4 regions of the Paenibacillus sp. P4_E11 genome follow, and region 2 is predicted to be linked to each of the others. Evidence: riboswitches for the same ligand, from Rfam matches in the RefSeq annotation. Region 2 holds a riboswitch; each other region holds the start of a gene.
The links. A riboswitch is a leader RNA that binds a small molecule or an ion and turns the genes downstream of it on or off. The one in region 2 is predicted to bind cyclic di-AMP.
Positions count from the first base shown of each region.

Region 1: linked by a shared signal. The riboswitch ahead of AC1DWB_RS09510 (TrkH family potassium uptake protein) and the one ahead of AC1DWB_RS21935 (hypothetical protein) in region 2 are both predicted to bind cyclic di-AMP.
Region 3: linked by a shared signal. The riboswitch ahead of AC1DWB_RS14035 (G5 domain-containing protein) and the one ahead of AC1DWB_RS21935 (hypothetical protein) in region 2 are both predicted to bind cyclic di-AMP.
Region 4: linked by a shared signal. The riboswitch ahead of AC1DWB_RS10240 (CAP domain-containing protein) and the one ahead of AC1DWB_RS21935 (hypothetical protein) in region 2 are both predicted to bind cyclic di-AMP.

Region 1 is NZ_JBFUIX010000017.1:53,305-57,970, forward strand. Features, by position in the region: gene AC1DWB_RS09505 (CPBP family intramembrane glutamic endopeptidase) at 1-1,215, opposite strand, end outside; cyclic di-AMP (ydaO/yuaA leader) riboswitch at 1,470-1,618, shown strand; gene AC1DWB_RS09510 (TrkH family potassium uptake protein) at 1,729-3,069, shown strand; gene AC1DWB_RS09515 (potassium channel family protein) at 3,087-3,752, shown strand; gene AC1DWB_RS09520 (cation:proton antiporter) at 3,797-4,666, shown strand, end outside.
Region 2 is NZ_JBFUIX010000064.1:15,266-19,931, reverse strand. Features, by position in the region: gene kdpB (potassium-transporting ATPase subunit KdpB) at 1-1,126, opposite strand, end outside; gene kdpA (potassium-transporting ATPase subunit KdpA) at 1,150-2,829, opposite strand; gene AC1DWB_RS21940 (potassium-transporting ATPase subunit F) at 2,879-2,956, opposite strand; gene AC1DWB_RS21935 (hypothetical protein) at 3,093-3,494, opposite strand; cyclic di-AMP (ydaO/yuaA leader) riboswitch at 3,620-3,804, opposite strand; cyclic di-AMP (ydaO/yuaA leader) riboswitch at 3,902-4,100, opposite strand; gene AC1DWB_RS21930 (histidine kinase) at 4,452-4,666, shown strand, end outside.
Region 3 is NZ_JBFUIX010000031.1:14,037-18,702, forward strand. Features, by position in the region: gene AC1DWB_RS14025 (ABC transporter permease) at 1-31, opposite strand, end outside; gene AC1DWB_RS14030 (ABC transporter ATP-binding protein) at 28-774, opposite strand; cyclic di-AMP (ydaO/yuaA leader) riboswitch at 1,039-1,202, shown strand; gene AC1DWB_RS14035 (G5 domain-containing protein) at 1,491-2,630, shown strand; gene rnmV (ribonuclease M5) at 2,801-3,364, shown strand; gene rsmA (16S rRNA (adenine(1518)-N(6)/adenine(1519)-N(6))-dimethyltransferase RsmA) at 3,373-4,248, shown strand.
Region 4 is NZ_JBFUIX010000019.1:61,751-66,416, reverse strand. Features, by position in the region: gene hepB (heparin/heparin-sulfate lyase HepB) at 1-196, opposite strand, end outside; gene AC1DWB_RS10245 (ROK family transcriptional regulator) at 448-1,677, shown strand; gene AC1DWB_RS10240 (CAP domain-containing protein) at 1,880-2,656, opposite strand; cyclic di-AMP (ydaO/yuaA leader) riboswitch at 2,652-2,780, opposite strand; gene AC1DWB_RS10235 (sugar phosphate isomerase/epimerase family protein) at 2,867-3,742, opposite strand; gene AC1DWB_RS10230 (YhgE/Pip family protein) at 3,869-4,666, opposite strand, start outside.

The DNA.
Region 1 (4,666 bases), on a different contig from region 2:
GGCCATGAGCGGGAACCATCCCACGTGCAGGAAGTTGTAGTAGGAGCTGGACGGATCATTGACCGACCACATGCCGAAGCCAGCCTGCGCGATCCAGAGCATTACCCCTTGTAAGCCTAGCATGAATATACCCAGTCCATACCCCCTCCCCATAGCCTGGAGGGTCTCACGGCCGAAGGAGGAATCGCTCCACTTCGGCCATTTGGACGTTCCTTGTATTCGCCACAATGTACCTCCCGCGGCTAAGGACAGATAGGTGGCAATCCCTAGGGCAAGCGCGAATAGGCTGGAAACGATGATAAGCAGGATAGCCGTGGCGTGGCCCATGAATGGATCTTCGCTTTCCGAATAGCCCATAGCTTGGAGGGCAGGCAGCTGATTCCAGTTGTTGAACAAGTATAAGGCCACGAAAGCGAATACGAGCAGCAGCCCTTGGCCGAAGGCCGTCTTCTTGCGGTATCGAATGGCATAGAAAATGGCGGCTAGCGCCATGATTCCAGTCAATATCAGGCTCCACCGTGACATATTGCCAGATGCACTATCCTGCTCATCCAGCCATGCCGCATACGAGGAAGGAACTTGAAAGGCCGCATGGTAGGCGGTCACTTCGGTTCCTCGTACTTCAACCTCGACCACGAGATGGGCTTCTCCGATTTTCTCTTCCGGATACGAGAATTTGAACCGATTCGGATGTTTGGAATCCGGGCCGACGACCGAATACGGCTTCCCCAGCTTTTGCGTATTCGCTAAGTACGTTTCGGCGATGCGCTGTCCTTCTTCCTTGGAAGGTGCCGGTTCTTTATGATTCACACGCCATCCCAGCACGTTCCCCTGAACCATGTCCAAGTCCAGTAAGTAGGCCGTTCCGAAGCTATTCTTCAACTCCACTTGCCAATATTCCACCGGATAAGTCTGTATGTATCGATGCGCGTAATCCGTAACGAGCTTATTTTTGAGTAAATACCCGCTAACCAATGGATCAGACTGAAAGGATACGGGATTATGGCTGAGCGAACCTGTCATCCCCTTTTGCTGCTTGACCCAAGACTCGGCGGCTTCAATCACCGCTTGCTTGCTTATTACTTTGTCTGCTTCGGCGGATAATCTGGAGCCATCGCGATCGCTGCTGGAAGCCCCCCAGTTCGACAATACAAATAATAGGATGCCAATCACAGCTAACGTGAACCATCTGAAACGCAACAGGTAGGGACGCATGGGCATTCACCTTTCTCTTTTTGCTACTCGTAGGGATATTTTTCAAGTTATCATAGATGGGGATGAAAACCAACTTCTTTAGGCGGGTAGATCAGTTCTGGCTAAAATCGAAGTAACCGCTCAATAGTTCAGGCTAACCCATGAAAACTAGGGCCTAGCTGCGCCAATTTGTCAGTGTTAACGCTTTCTAAGCCGTATTTCAGCTAAAAATGACTTTGTACAAACGAATCCAACAGGCTTATAATACGAATCAATTGAACAAAAAGCCGAATTTCCAAGCGAAAACGGGGGAACCATTAAGTAGGGGTGAATTTTGCCAGCCGTGTAAGTGAAACGGAAGGTGAATAGGGTGGCCTGCCATCCGAATCCGTCAGCTAACTTCGTAGGCTATGACAGGGAACCAGACCTTTAAGGGCGTTGGGATTCCAGTGCCTTTTTTCTGTTGCCCACATAATGGAACGTTCGCATTCGAAGACCCATAATAACGTTAAATTAACGATGAGGTGACATGGTTTGAGTGTGGCCAAGAAGTTTTACCAACTGACTCCTCCGCAAATATTGGCGCTCGGTTTCGGATTTATCATACTGTTGGGTGGTGTGTTATTGTCGCTACCCATCTCCTCCAAGAGCGGCCTGGGGCTTGATTTCATCGATGCCTTATTCACCTCAACTTCGGCTACATGTGTTACAGGGCTTGTTGTTGCAGACACGGGAACTTATTTTAGCGTATTCGGCCAAGTTGTCATTATGCTCCTCATTCAAGTTGGGGGACTTGGCTTCATGACAATGTCTACGCTGTTCGCGATAGTGCTGCGGAAGCGGATATCCTTGAAGGAACGGCTCATCTTGCAAGAGGCTATGAACCAGGGAAGCATGGAAGGCATCGTGCGTCTGATCCGCAAAGTTATTATATACTCCGTCTCAATTGAGCTGACTGCGGCTCTTATTTATACGATTCGTTGGTCATTTGATATGAGCATCGGTAAGGCGGCCTACTTCGGGGCGTTTCATGCTGTTGCGATGTTTAACAATGCGGGCTTCGACCTGTTCGGAGGCTTCCGCAGCCTGACGATGTATGTGGACGATCCGGTCGTGAACCTCGTGACGATATTGCTCATTATTCTAGGTGGGATTGGCTTCATTGTTTTGTCAGACTTGATCGATTATCGGAAAATGCGTAAGCTGTCGCTTCATTCCAAGGTTGTATTGAGCGCCACTTCCGTGTTAATAGTTCTTGGAACCGTGGTCGTCTACGTCTTCGAGTATTCGAATCCGATGACACTTGGGCCTTTGAACTGGATGGGGAAAATATGGGGAGCCTTGTTCCAATCGGTCACTCCACGTACGGCTGGTGCAAATACGGTTGATATCGGTGCTATGCGGCAGGCCACCCAGTTCTTCATCATTATTCTGATGTTTATCGGGGCCTCTCCAGGTTCGACTGGTGGAGGGATCAAGACGACGACCTTTACAACCCTGATTGGTGCTGTGATTGCCATGATTCGCGGTAAGGAAGACATTGTGCTGTTCCATAACCGTCTGGCCAAGGATCGGATTTATAAAGCGATCACGCTTACGATTATCGCTCTATTCCTGGTCGTACTCGTCTCGATGATACTGTCCACGACCGAGGATCACAGCTTCCTTATGATCTTGTTCGAAGTTACATCGGCGTTCGGTACGGTAGGGTTGACGATGGGATTGACGTCTGATCTGACCACATTCGGTAAAATTGTCATCATGCTCACGATGTTCGCAGGCAGGTTAGGACCTCTGACACTGGCTTATGCATTGGGACCTAAGGCAGAAAAGGAACTATATAGACATCCGGAAGGAAAAATCATAATCGGTTAGGGGATAATAGAACCATCATGAAAATGAAGCAATTTGCCATTATCGGTCTTGGAAGATTCGGCTCCGCTCTGGGCGCTGAGCTTATCCAGCAAGGACTGGAAGTCATGGGGATCGACAAGGATGAAGAAGTCGTAGACGATATGGCCGACAAGCTGACGCATGTCATCGCTGCTGACTGCACGGACGAGGAGACGCTCAAGGCGATTGGCATCCGTAATTTCGATTGTGTAATTGTGGCGATCGGCGACGATATTCAATCGAGTATCTTAACTACTCTGCTGCTGAAAGACCTGGGCGTGAAGATGGTCGTAGCGAAAGCACTGTCCGAGCTGCACGGGAAAGTGTTGGAGCGTATCGGTGTAGACCGCGTCATCTTCCCGGAACGGGAGATGGGCATTCGAGTTGCCCACCAGCTTACTTCGCCTAACCTGCTCGATTATATCGAGCTGTCGAAGGAATATTCGATTGCCGAGCTGTCTGTACCCAAGTGTATGGATGGCCGCTCCTTGAAAGACTTGGATCCACGGGCGAGACACGGGTGCAGCGTAGTGGCGATCAACAAGAAGAGCGGTGTAGTTATCGCTCCCAGTGCTGACGACGTCCTGGCTGAGAAGGACGTTATGGTCATCATTGGGACGAATAAGCAGATCGAACATTTCGAGCAGGAACTGGTCAACAGGTAATAGTTAGATCGTACTTTAGATTGCTGGATTGCGGAGGATTGTAAGTGGAGCAGGAAACGGGTATCGTTATTCAACATGTGTTGCTGCTACTTGTACTCATATTCGGTATTGGAATGGTCTCAGGTCGGATTGCCGTGGCATTGCGTATTCCTGATGTGGCGATGTTTCTCGTTGCGGGAATCGTGGTGGGTCAGGGCTTACACTGGGTCAATGAACCTTCGACCTCGTTCACGAATCAGTTCATCCTAACGGTAGGCTCTGTGCTTATCCTCTTCGACGGAGGGCGGAATATTCGCTTGTCTGGGTTGAAGAAGGTTTGGCTGACGCTTACGCTGCTCAGCGTCCCGGGTGTGCTTATCACCGCCGGTCTCGTTGGGCTGACAGCCCATTACGCGCTCGGGATCCCGATGCCTTATGCGCTTCTGCTAGGTGCGATTATCAGTTCGACGGACCCGGCCACGATAATCCCGGTGTTCCGGCAAGTGAAGATTCGCAAGAAGATTCGTGAAACGGTGGAGAGTGAGTCGGCGTTCAACGATGCGACAGGCTCGATTCTTACTTTCTCAATCATAGCCTATATCATGGGGACGGAGCATGTATCGCTGGGCGGAGCGGCGCTGAATTTCGCCGTATCGGCGATAGGGGGCATATTGGTTGGTTGTGTACTAGCGCTGATTGTATCTTTCCTAGTGGCGCATTTCCGACTAGGTTACTTTCGGGATTATACGACGATTGCTATGATCGGCACGGCAATTACCGCTTATTTGATCGGCGATGTCCTTCATGTGAGCGGGTTCATGGCGACCTTCTCGGCGGGTCTCATCTGGGGGAATAGCTCGATCTTCGGCCTACGGATGGAGGACAAGCAGCATGAGATGGCTCACTTCACCGATAACATCACGATCATTATGCGG
Region 2 (4,666 bases):
CTTTGAACTCGATGAATTCCCCGCCCTCGGCTACCGATCCCGCTGCGTCCAACGTACCGCCTTGACGCTTCATCAGCTCCAGTACGGATCGACCTTCGGGCGTCTCATCCTTAAGTGAACCGATAGCCGCCCATTCTGCAACTGTATTCACACGCTCAGTCCCAACCGGAATGAACTCACTCGCCATCCGGTTACCGAACGTAATCGTCCCTGTCTTATCGAGAATCATCGTATTGATATCGCCAGCCGCCTCGACAGCTTTTCCCGACATGGCAAGAACATTGAATTGGGTAACTCGGTCCATACCAGCGATCCCGATCGCAGACAGCAAGCCGCCGATCGTCGTCGGAATTAAGCAGACAAGCAGGGCGATCAATACCGGAACAGCCAGATCAACACCTACATAATTAGCGATTGGAGCCAATGTAACGACTACGATAAGGAAAATCAGCGTCAAGCTTGTGAGCAGCGTATTCAACGCAATCTCATTTGGCGTTTTCTGCCTCTTGGCTCCTTCTACCAAGGAGATCATCCGATCGATGAACGACTCCCCTGGATCGCTTGTGATGCGGACTTTAATCCGATCGCTGACGACCCGTGTCCCCCCGGTGACGGAACTGAAGTCACCCCCAGCTTCCTTAATAACCGGTGCCGATTCCCCTGTAATGGCCGATTCATCTACGGACGCCAAGCCTTCCACCACTTCACCGTCCCCCGGGATCATTTCGCCTTGGGACACGACGACCATATCGCCCTTGCGCAACTCGGTTGAAGGCACCTGTTTCACTGCGTTGCCTATGATCTTATTCGCGGTGATTTCCCGCTTGCTTCTCTTCAACGAATCGGCTTGTGCCTTCCCGCGTCCCTCTGCCAATGCTTCTGCGAAATTCGCGAACAGCAGTGTGAACAGCAGGATCAGGAAAACCGTCAGATTAAACCCTATGCTATCCTCCGCACCGAAATAGGCGGGGAACACGGTCATGAGCAGCACGACGAACGTACCGACTTCAACCACGAACATGACTGGATTTTTCATCATCCATACCGGGTTGAGCTTAACAAAGCTTCCTTTAATGGCTTGCGTTATCATATCGCGGTTCAGCAATTGTTTTCTATTCGTATTCACGGATTTCTCCACCTCTCTTCAACTTAACGGATCGTCAGATGCTCGGCAATCGGCCCCAGCACTATACCAGGCAAGAACGTCAACGCTCCGATAATCAGGACGGTTCCGACCAGGATGCCTACGAATAAGCGGTTGTCGGTACGGAACGTCCCGATCGTCTCGGGAACCCACTGCTTGCGCAGCATGGAGCCGCACAAAGCCAGCATGGCGATCATCGAGATGTAGCGGCCGAACAGCATCACAAGACCCGTCGAGATGTTCCAGAAGGGTGTATTGTCTGCCAAGCCCTCGAAGCCTGATCCGTTATTCGCGGCCGACGACGTGTACTCATATAACACTTGGGATATGCCATGGAACGAAGGATTCGTAATACCCGCCTGCCCGACATCCGTAACCAACGCAAGCGCTGTAGATGCCAATATAATGAACGGATGTGCGAGAATGGCGATGGCGATCAGCTTCATCTCCCGCGCTTCGATCTTGCGGCCGAGAAACTCTGGCGTACGTCCTACCATCAATCCTGCAAGGAACACAGCGAGGATGGCGTACATGAGCATGTTGACGAGTCCTACGCCCTTACCGCCGAACACACAGTTCAGCATCATAAGAGCAAGCGGAGTTATCCCCCCAAGTGGTGTGAGCGTATCATGCATGTTGTTGACTGAGCCAGTAGTCGCCGCCGTAGTAACCGTGGTGAAGAGGGCGGATTGGGCGATGCCGAAACGCACTTCCTTGCCTTCCATACTGCCTTGCGAAGCGTCAATACCCAGTCGGTTCATTACTGGGTTACCAGCCGATTCCGAGACGTATACGAGAGACAAGAACCCAATGAATAGAATCATCATCGCCGAGAAAATAACCCAGCCCATCTTGCGGTTCTTAGCGAACAAACCGAACGTATATGGCAGCGCTGCGGCCATGCACCACATAGATAGAATCTCAATGACGTTCGTTATCGGATTCGGGTTCTCGAACGGATGAGATGAGTTGACACCGAAAAATCCGCCCCCGTTCGTCCCAAGATGCTTAATCGACTCAAGTGAGGCTACAGGCCCGATAGCAATTTGCTGCTCCACGCCCTCGATTGTAGTGGCCGTCAATGTTGGCTTCAACGTCTGCGGCACCTGCAGGGCGACTAACAGTAAGGTGACGACAAACGCCATCGGGAGGAACACCCGTACATGCGCCTTCACGAAATCTTCGAAAAAGTTGCCAATCGTCGTTCCTTTGCTCGTAATCCCTCTTACGAAGGCAATGGCTACGCACAAGCCAGTCGCCGCTGATGTGAACATCATCATCGTAATGACAGCCATTTGCGAGAAATACGACAAACCCGTTTCACCGCTATAGTGCTGAAGGTTCGTGTTCGTGATGAAGCTGATTACCGTGTTGAACGTCAATGTTTGTTCCATCGCGTCTATCGAGTTAGGATTCATGGGCAGATGATTTTGCAGCCGGAGAATCAAGTAACTGATCGCTACAAGCACGATATTCGTTCCTATAAAGCTGATTGCGTACGTTTTCCAAGTCATTCCTTTGCGTTCCCGCAAGCCAATCAGCTTATAGATCGGCTTCTCCACCCAGGTAAACCATCTATCCATGCGATTAGCTTCATTAGAGAATACATGATACAAATAAGTGCCTAGCGGCTTAACAAGCAGCACCAGCAACACAATTACAATACAGATTTGTACGATACCCATTGCAACGAAACTCCTCCCAGGAACCTGCCCCTACTTGCTGACGATTCCTCTAAAATTTTTCCGGATTGATCAAAGCGTAAGTCAAGTACACGAACACCATTACCGTAAATAGGCCGATAACGATCATTCCCGCTCGCCTCCCGACTGTTCCACCACTCGTCCACAGCCATACACAAATGCAGCGAATAGCACAAAGCAACCTGCAAGCAGCACTATCATGTAGAAGTCCATCATGCGAACAACCCCCATCCTCGTAGTCATTGTTAATCCATTAGAAAATTGACCTCATAACTATGCGTATGAATGACGTAAGCGGCTCCCAGCCCTTTGTAGATCAAGCGCGGTGCATTGGAGTGAGTGATAACGTAGATCGGCTTCACCGTCCAAGTCCGGCATATCTGGATGTAGCGGCAGCACAACGTCTGGCTTGTTTCGAATAAAAACACTTTCCCTATCCCATACTCCGGGATCATCCATGTTGTCTGATCCACTGTATCCAGTACGATCCAGTCTCTTACCCCAATCTCTTTCAATCGATCCATTTCCGTTCGGTTATTCACCAGCGCTGCAAATGGAATACCCCTGCGAATCAGTTCACGGATGAACGCTTCTCCGGTTTTGTTCGGGGCGGACACCAATATTCGCTCTGTACACGACTCCATCATCCATTCTCCTCCTAATAATTCGAGCGAAGAGAGCAACAAAAAAGAAGCCTGCATGAAGAGATGCACTCTTCCCGCGGCTTCCTACAGACACAGTCAAACACACCGTGCCTATATCCACGACAATCGTTGCCTCTCTCGATACGCTTACGAGGTTAGCTGACGGATTCGGGCGTGAGAGTCGCCCTACCCGAGTGTGTAGATCCACACCCAGGATTCACCCCATGGAAACTTGCACACCATCATACGGCTGCGTGGTTTCCCGTTGGTTCCCCCGTTCCTTTTCCATTCAAGGACTCAGCGATCATGCTTGTTCTTGCAACAAGCATGCTTCATCTTTCAACAATAGGCATAGCAAAAGACCACAGAGGCGTAAGCCCTGTGGTCGTGTTAACCGATCACAAGCTTCATCATCCTCTCTCCTGACGCTTACGAGGTTAGCTGACGGATTCGGACGGTGAGAGTCGCCCTACCCGGTTCAGGATTCCATGGTCTCCTGTCCCGGGATTCACCCCTAGCTATGCTCAATCGGCTCTCACACCGACCTCGCATCGCTGTTTGGTTCCCCCGTTTTCCTGCGCTAGGCAAGAAACTCAGCGTTTGCAAATGAAAACTTTGCATGAATCATGAGATGAATCATACGCTTGACGGAGACAGCTGTAAAGAACGACCGACTTTTGAATATAGCCATTCCAGACTTTCATACATGGTAAATCGGCAACAAACATCCAAATCCCTCTACAATACTCTCTATATCTGCGATTTACTCAGTTTTCATGAAATACATAGCAAGCGCTAGCTGGGACCCCAATAATTGAAGCTTGGATTCAATGATGCCGTTTTCATTAGCCATATTCACGGAAATAGCTGTTGCAGGGATCGCCATGCTATTTTACTTTAGCTTCTTCACAAGGTAAGATTCATATTATTTCCAATTCAATAGGAAGTGACTGATCCTTCATGGATACTTTCAAGCGGAAATCGCCGGAAGAAATTCTTCACACTATCTCCAAGCTGCACCAGGGACGGTTGAAAATTATTATCGGCGCCGTCAGCGGGTCCGGCAAGACGTATCACATGCTCCGGGAGGGCCAGCAATTGAAGAAGGAAGGCATCGACGTGGTCATCTGCGCGGTGTCGACTTTGAGGCGTCCGGAAACGGTGGAACAGCTGGC
Region 3 (4,666 bases), on a different contig from region 2:
TTTGTCGCCAAAGCTCTTCAGGTACACTCATTGGCTGCCCTCCCCGATCAGCGAGAAGAAGGTGTCCTCAAGCGTGGCCTCCCGACTGGTACCAGCCTGCTCCTTCAGCTCGGTCAACGTACCGGTGGCAATGGCGCGCCCTTTGTGAAGGACGATGTAGCGGTCACAATATCGCTCAATTGTCGACAATATATGCGAGCTGATCAGCAAGCTGGCTCCTTCCTGCTTGCGTGTAACCATGAGTTCGAGTAACGACCGCATGCTGAGCGGATCGAGTCCCAGGAACGGTTCATCAATAATATACAGGGGCGGCTCGACAAGAAAGGCGCACATGATCATCACCTTCTGCTTCATGCCTTTCGACAATTGTTGCGGAAAGCTGTGTAATTTGTCGCCCATTTGGAACTGAGTGCTAAGCGTGTCGATTCGCTGTTCGAATTGCGATTCTTCGAGCCCGTATACCATAGCCGTTAACTTCAGATGTTCGCGAATCGTTAGCTCCGCATACAGCTCCGGGGATTCCGGAACGTAGGCGAGCTTGGAACGGAATTGGTGTTCGTTTCTTAATGGCTGTTGCCCGCCGATTCGGATTTCTCCCTGTTGGGGTTGTAACAGCCCGAGCAGATGTTTGATCGTCGTACTTTTGCCAGCCCCGTTTAAACCGATCAAGCCGATCATTTCTCCAGGATTTACTGTAAAAGAGAGATCATGTAAAATTGGCTTATTGCTGAAGTAACCACCATATAGTTTTTCCACTTGCAAAATCGGTAACATAGCAAACCTCCGGTTCATCTGATACTTTTATCCTAACATTTTCAAAGATTGCAAGCACATTTTTACCTATTTTTGTGCCGATGTTACCCAACTTTTACGTAAACAAGCGTGTGGGGGAGTTTGAGAGAGCAATATTGGCAAAAAAGTGTGATTAATCACACAAAACTCGTGGATTTGTCTGTTTTTACATACTCCGCTCGCTTTACAGCTTTGGAGGAACATCGTAAACTAACCTTCATAATAACTTAACTTCATATTGCTATCAATTTCCAATCGCTGAGTTTTCAGAAATGAAAAACGGGGGAACCAAACAGGGTTACATTGGGGTGAATTTCGCTAGTGAGACTACAACTCTTACAGTAGCGAATAGGGCGACTCTCGCGTCCGAATCCGTCAGCTAACCTCGTAAGCGTGAAGAGAGAGGCACTTTGTCGGGGGCCTATGCTTGTTTTTGATGTAGCATGGTTCGTACAGCCGAGAAGAGTCCCTCTTCTGCGGCTTTTTTAATGCCATATTCCGGCAAAGCGTTAAAGCGCTAAAGAAAATTCTTTTCTTCACTAAGGGATATTGGGACCACGACCCTCATACACATTGGAGGGGGGCGGTTGCCCAAAATCAAACAAGTGGAGGAGAGACGGCACTAACAATAAACTATAGTCGCGTCAAATCCGATCATGCGTAACACTCGACGGCGGGGCTTAAGGAGGACCGAAGAAGTGGGAGGTATTCACCAAGGAGAACCCCATGTAAAACGATCATCCAGCATGACCTTCGCATTGCGATGGAAGCGTGAAAACTTGCGTTTGATTTCAGGTATCGCTTTGTTTTCAATCGCTATGACTTTCATGTTCACGGTGTTGTTGTACGGTACGGCTACCAAGAGCGTATCCGTAGTAGTGAATGGACAAGAAACCGTTGTGAGTACGAAGCAATGGGTCCTGCAACGCCTACTGGATGAACTGGCCATTCCGGTTGGAGAATATGACCGATTATCCCTGCCTTTAGAGGCGAAGTTGAAGAACGGGGATAAAGTCGTGGTCGATCATGCTCTACCGGTGCAATTGATGGCTGATGGGAAGACGGAATTAAAGTACACGACAGGAAGAACGGTTGCTGCAGTATTGCAGGACTTGGATGTATCCGTAGGAGAACTGGATAAAGTGTCTCCTGCGCAGGATACGGGCATTAGCGGGAATGATGTCATTCAAGTGGTCAGAGTGAATAAAGTATTAGAGGATCAGACGGAAGCCATACCATTTGACACCGTGAAACAAAACGATCCGAACTTGCTGAAAGGCAAGGAGCAAACCGTTACAGAAGGCCAAGATGGCGTTCTTGCCAAGAAGATCGAAAAAACGTTCGAGGATGGCGTCCTTGTGGCTGAGAATGTAGTCGATATGAAAGTATCTGCGGAAAGTGTCAATAAAGTCGTAGCACTGGGCACCAAAAACCCCGTAGTTGTGTTGTCTGCATCCACGCCTAATATCGAAGAAGTGACGAAGTCAGGCGTGACGTTCGGGTATAAGCAGATCTTGAACAACGTATCGCTGACTGCGTATACCATTGATGCTAGTTCTACAGGCAAAACCAGCGAGCATCCCCAATACGGATTAACCTTCTCCGGGACGCGTGTGACCGAAGGCCGTACGATTGCGGTAGATCCCAAAGTGATTCCAATTGGATGGTGGGTCTACATCGAGGGTATCGGCTTGCGACGTGCGGAAGACACCGGTAGCGGCATCAAGGGAAACATTATCGATGTATTCTTCGACAACCCGGATTATGCCAAACGATTTGGTGTGAAACGCGGTTACAAGGTTTACGTTATCGGCAAGGATAAACCGGCTTCGAGTTGATAGACATCTCCCTGAGCCAGAGCTGACCCCGCGAAAAATGCGTCAGCTCTGCTCTGGGATTGATCATTCCCTTCGAGTTCGGGTATAGTGTACAATAGAAGCTCATGCAGGAGAAGAAGAGGACAACCGCCCCTCTTCTTTTTGTTGCTGTCGGAAAGGGACGGGCCAAGGTGATCAAAGAAATCATTGTTGTTGAGGGTCGTGACGATACGATTGCGATCCAGCGAGCCGTGCAGGCTGAAACGATCGAGACAGGCGGATCGGCCATCGACGCGACGGTACTTCGCAAAATTGCTCTGGCGCAGGAACGTCGTGGTGTGATTGTGTTCACGGATCCTGATCATGCAGGTGAGCGTATCCGCAGGATTATTTCGGCGAAAGTACCTGGCTGCAAGCATGCGTTTCTAACGCAGCAGGAGGCGACCAAGAAGGGCGACATCGGGGTAGAGAATGCAACGGATGAAGCGATCCGTCAAGCACTTGCTCAAGTTAGGACAGACTATGAGGGAAGCGCGGCCGATCAGGAGCCGGAGGCGCAGATCACACAAGCGGATCTCATGGCTGCGGGGCTACTCGTCCATCCGGACGCCGCCCGGAGACGGCTTGCCATCGGCGACCGTCTGGGTATCGGCTGCTGCAACGGAAAGCAGTTCCTGAAGCGCTGCGCTATGTTCCGCATCACCCAGGCCGAGTTTAAGCGTGCGTATGATGATTTTATGGATAAAGGAATGTGACAGCTGCTATGACGGATATGGTGTCTACACCCAAACGAACGAAGGAATTGATCAAGAAATACGGTCTTGTGTTAAAGAAGAGCTTGGGGCAAAATTTCTTGACTGATCAAAATATATTGCATCACATCGTGAACGCTGCCGAGCTGGATGCATCCAAGGGAGCACTGGAGATTGGTCCGGGCATCGGAGCGCTGACACAGCACTTGGCTGAAGCCGCAGGTACGGTGGTGGCGGTAGAGATCGATCAGCGGTTGCTGCCGATTCTGGCGGAGACGATGAGGACGTACGAGAACGCTCATATTGTTCACGGAGACGTTCTCAAGCTGGATCTGCGCGAGCTGTGGCAGGAGCGATTCAGTGCTTGCTCGAAGGTTAGCGTTGTAGCTAACTTGCCTTACTACGTGACGACCCCGATTATTATGAAGCTGTTGGAAGAGAAGCTGCCGCTGGAGAATATCGTGGTTATGATTCAGCGGGAAGTGGCAGAGCGGATGTCCGCCAAGCCTGGCAGTAAAGCCTATGGCAGCCTAAGCATCGCCGTGCAATATTATTGCGTGCCGGAGATCGTCAAGATCGTCCCGCCGACCGTATTCGTGCCGCAGCCGAACGTGGACTCGGCGGTGATCCGCTTGAAGCTGCGCGATAAGCCCGCCGTTGAGACAGACGATGAAGCGTTTTTCTTCGAAGTCGTGCAGGCTTGCTTCGTGCAGCGGCGCAAGACGATCGCGAACAATCTGATGGCGGCCTTCTTCAGCAAAGACCGCAGGGCTGAGCTAGAGGCCGTATTGGCCTCCTGCGGCATCGATCCTGTGCGCCGAGGCGAAACGCTCAGTCTGGACGAATACGCGCGTCTGAGCCGCGCCATAGCCGCCGCTCGTCGCTGAGTCGTGTAGGATCGCCTCCGTGCGCTGCTGAATGGAACGTTGGCAGCCCCGGCCTCCCTCTGTAAGATGCAGAGCGGAGGTCGGGCTTATTTTTGTTGGGGCTCTTTGGAGACCGAGACTAACCCCTTTCTACTGCTTGGAACCGTGTTGGGAGTGACTTTGGGTGCCCCGCAAAAAAATATGGCACGAAATGCAACATTTTTACAGGAATATGCTCGATTTTTCTGAAATGTGGCACGAAATGCAACATTCTCCATCGAATTCATCGATCTGAACAAAAAATGTTGCATAAAGTGCCACATTCCCTTTTACCACCCCTTTTCACAACAATAATGTTGTACAAAGTGCCACATTTTCCGTTCTACTCTCTTGCACGGAGCCACGCATGGTTTATGGCGGAACACAGGATATGCGACCA
Region 4 (4,666 bases), on a different contig from region 2:
CCATGACGTATACATCCCCGGGGCAATGTTCGGCATTCACCTCATCCATACCGAATTGACTATACGCTACCAGCCTATCCCAAGCCTGTTTCATTTCAGGTCGGCTCATCTTATCCCTCAGCTCCTGAAGGTGCTGCTTGCGTACAAACAATCGGGGATGCTCACTTGGCGGGATGATTAAAGGTTTCGGAAACATTCACTGGCCCTCCTAACGTTTGAGAGATGACCATCATCTTCCATTGCCTAAATCATACGCCAGCAACGAAACTTATGTCAATATATAATCTTAAGTCCTTGTAAATTATCATTTATCGCGAATAAAATGCGCAAATAATTCATTTATAATGTATAATTTTCTACATTACATCCCACCCCCCATTGCTATATTTACCTGATTTTGTTATTGTAAATGTATGGATTCGACTAATGAATGTGCGAGGTATAACTATGGAAACCATCCGCAAGGTCTTGGATCAAAAGAGCAGTAAAACCGCTATTCTTCAAATGTTAAGGGTTCACGGCCCGATGTCCCGCATCGAGCTGACACAATCGACCGACTTAAGCAGAGCCACGATATCCGCCGCTATTAACGAGCTGATTGAACTAGGCGTTGTTCATGAAACTGTACTCCGTGAATCCACAGGGGGCCGTCCGGCTACTAATCTGGAGCTCGTCCCTCATTCCCATATCATATTAGGTGCCGATCTTAGCCATCAGACATGGATATTAGGCGCTTTCGATCTGCTCGGCAATACGGTGGCTAGTAAGCGACTGCCTTTCAGTCCCCTTACACCGGAGGCTGCTGTACAGACTCTCGCCAATGAAATCCCTAACTTTATTAAAACTTTAGGCAAAAGTCCAATACCGGTGTTGGGCATCGGTATACCTGGGCTTGTCGATACCTACAATGGCCTGCTTCGAAGCTCAGCCGTGCTAGGCTGGCAGCAGGTCGAATTGGGGGCCATGTTGGAACAGGCTATCGGCTGGCCCACCGTTGTACTCAACCGAAGCCGGGCTCGCGGACTTTCGGAATGCCGTTATGGGGCGGGCAAAAACTATCGTCACATGATTTACATCGGTGTAGATTCAGGCATCGGAGCCGGAATTTATGTAAACCGTGAGCTGATACATGGTGCGATCGGCGGCGCAGGCGAAATCGGCCATACCACCGCTTTGGTAGACGGACCTTTATGCCCTTGCGGTAACACCGGCTGTCTGCAAATGCTCTCCTCATCAACCGCTATGGAACTGGAGGCACGGAAGCTGCTCCGTATGGGTGCCAGCTCCTCACTCCATCTGAAGCCGGACTTCGATCTACAGATGCTGAAGGCCGAAGAGATTTGTCTTGCTGCCGAGCAGGGAGATGAGTTATCCATCCAAGTAGTTAATAGTGCTGCAACCTATTTGGGCATAACGATGGCCAATCTGGTCAACCTGTTGAACCCGGAAGCGATTATTCTAGGCGGACCGATACCCAAGGACAGCCCGACCTTTGTACAAACGGCCGTTAGGGTAATCAGGCAGCGTGCAATTGGTCAATTATCGGCTTCGACTGTCGTCCATACCGGGCAGTTCAAAGAAGTCGGTGGTGCACTGGGAGCGGCCAACTTTGCGCTGGATCGGCATATGACGTTTTCCTACTTCTCCTATATGCAGAGCAACAGCGCCAGCCGCTAAGCATGTGTTCGGGATAAAACAGAAGATGCTGATGCACAATAAAAAAAGCTCCTATCGGAGCAATTCGGTGAAGCGGGTTCGTCTTTAGCGGTAACTTTTTATGCCGAATCAGGATGCAACCTCTCGATGTTTATACTTTCTGATTCTGTAAAAAAAACCGTTGACTAGAAATCGTCAACGGTTCAGTTTACATTACTTCTTATTAACCTGTGAATTCTTGAACCCATTCGCCGTTGTAGAAGGCAACGCCAATCTTAGTGAAGTTCCCGTTAAGGATGTTCTGACGGTGTCCCGCACTGTTCATCCAGGCAGTCATAACTTCCTGAGGCGTACGTTGGCCCTTGGCAATGTTCTCACCCGCATAACGGAATGAAATGTTATAAGTTTTCATCATGTCGAATGGAGATCCGAATGTAGGCGAAGTGTGATCGAAATAGTTCTTGTTATACATATCCTTCGCTTTATCCATAGCCATATTCGTCAAAGCGGCATCACTTGTAAGAGGTTTAAGCCCAGCTTTGGCACGCTCCTGATTAACAAGCGACACGACTTGATTCGCAAAAGAACTTTCCGTTCCTGTCGACGGTGTGCTTGGCGTCGGTGTTGGCTTTACTGGTGTTGGTGTAGGCGTTGGTTTTACTGGTGTTGGTGTAGGTTTAACTGGTGCTGGCGTCGGTGTTGGTGTCACCGGAGTCGGCGTTGGTGCAGGTGTTACAGTTGTTGGTAATTCCGGGAACTTGATGTTCATCCCTGGAAACAGCTGCTCCAATTGCTTCGACAAGTCGAATTTACCATTCAGGAAATCGTTAAGATCTACTTTCTGTAAGCTATAATAACATTGAACTTGATTCCCTGTAGGTGTCGTCCCATTAGTCAAGGTTGCTGCGGATGCTGCTCCAGCTCCTGCTGTGCCGCCGATAACACCCAATGCCAATACCCCTGCCAATAGCTGCTTGTTCAACTTCTTCAAAAACTCCACTCTCCTTTTCGGCCTGCGAGGTTAGCTGACGGATTCGGGTCAAAGAGTAATCACCCGGCCACATAGTGGCTTCACCCCAAAGTTGGTTCCCCCGTGCTTCTACTAGCTTCGGCCTTTGTTGTTTGGTGCCCGTTCATTGTAGCATGGTTATATACACGAATTCATGCCGCAAAGTCTGGCAACAAAACCGGATTGTGGAACATTTGAATGCTACCGATACGTCTTAATGAAGTCAACAGCTTTCCTAATATCGATCTCCGGTTGGTCGCCAACTTCACGTTCGATCGTCAAATATCCTTTATATCCGATGTCCGTCAACGCTTGGAAATAAGCTTTGAAGTCCACTTTCCCTTCACCCAACGGCACTTCGCGGAAGATTTCGCCGGAACGCACCATCTCAGCAATTTTGCCGTGATCCATCGGCTCATAGCCTAATGCGCCATAGATTTCGCGTGGATCGACTTCCTTGTAGCGAACGCCATCCTTCACGTGCGTGTGCACGATATAATCCTTCAATGTGTATACACCTTGTACCGGATCGTCCCCTGTCACCATGACCATATTGGCTGGGTCGAAGTTGACCGATACGCCTCTGCTGCTCAACGTGTCGAGGAAACCTTTCAGATGCTCAGCTGTCTCAGGTCCGGTCTCAATCGCGAAAAAACCGCCCATGCTGCTCGCATATTGGCTCAATTCTTCACATGATTGCTGCATGGCAGCGAAGACAGCCCCATTCTTATCCGAAGGCACAATCCCAATGTGTGTCGTCACAATGTTCGTACCCAGATCTTGCGCGAGATCGAGAATGCGTTTGGACTTCTCGACTTTGGCTGGATTAGCGGCGATATCCTGGAAACCGTGTCCACCAAGATCACCGCATAGTGCAGATATTTCCAAACCGAGCGAATCTATGTAAGCTTTCAGTTCTTTTCGTTGAGCAGGCGACAGATTGGCGGGATCCATCTCTCCGCTGACGGCATAGATTTGAACACCTTCTGCGCCAACATCCTTGGCCTTCTTCAACCCTTCTCTGACTCCGATGCCAAAGCTGTCGACGATGACTCCAATTTTGTTAGTCAATTTCATGCTTCTCATCCTCTTCTCTCGTATTCGGAATAGTAATATACGTAGTGATTGTACTTTCGTTCCAATAACATGTCAACTTGAACGAAGATCAGCCTCTTCCGGTAAAGGAAAAGGCTGTTTCTAAGTTTACACAGATGATGCAATAGGCTGGTTGTCAGACTGGGATGCATGTTTCTTACGGAATTGGATGATAAAGTACATGAGCGTTAATAAGCTCGCTCCTACTGCGAATGCTCCAAGAACAAGTACATTGTGTCCCAGATAACCATAATCACCACTGGATATGACCGCTTTATACCCTGATACAGTATAAGTCATAGGCAGCCAGCTACTTAACGCTTGCAACGGTGCCGGGATAAGCTCCAGTGGGAATGTCCCAGCCGATGTAGTAAGCTGCAGAATCAAGATGACAATCGCAATAAATCTGCCGGGGTCACCGAATGCTGTAACGAGAAACTGTACAATAGCCATGAAGGTCCAACTTACAAGTACGCTGAACAACATGAAGTACGGGATGCTCTGAACCTCAATGCCCAGTCCGAACAAGAGTACCAGATCCACAATAACGGCCTGGATTACACCAACGGACAACATCATGCCCCACTTGCCAAGGAACCAGCTGAGTCCAGATTTCGGCTGAACAGCAGTTTCCCGCAGCGGCAATACGATCGTTAATAACAAGGAACCGACGAACAATCCCAACGATACGAAATAAGGTGCGAAGCCAGTACCATAATTCGGCACAGGGGAAAGCTTATCTTCTTCTACTTGAACTGGATTAGCGAACTTATTATAAGTCGCGTCCGTCGTCTTAATATCGGAAGTCTGGGAAGAGGCTTCCTTCAGCTTGCCGGACAGCTCACCCGATCCAGTGACCACTTGCGTCGAACCGCTGGATAGTTGATCGGTTCCATCCTTCAATTG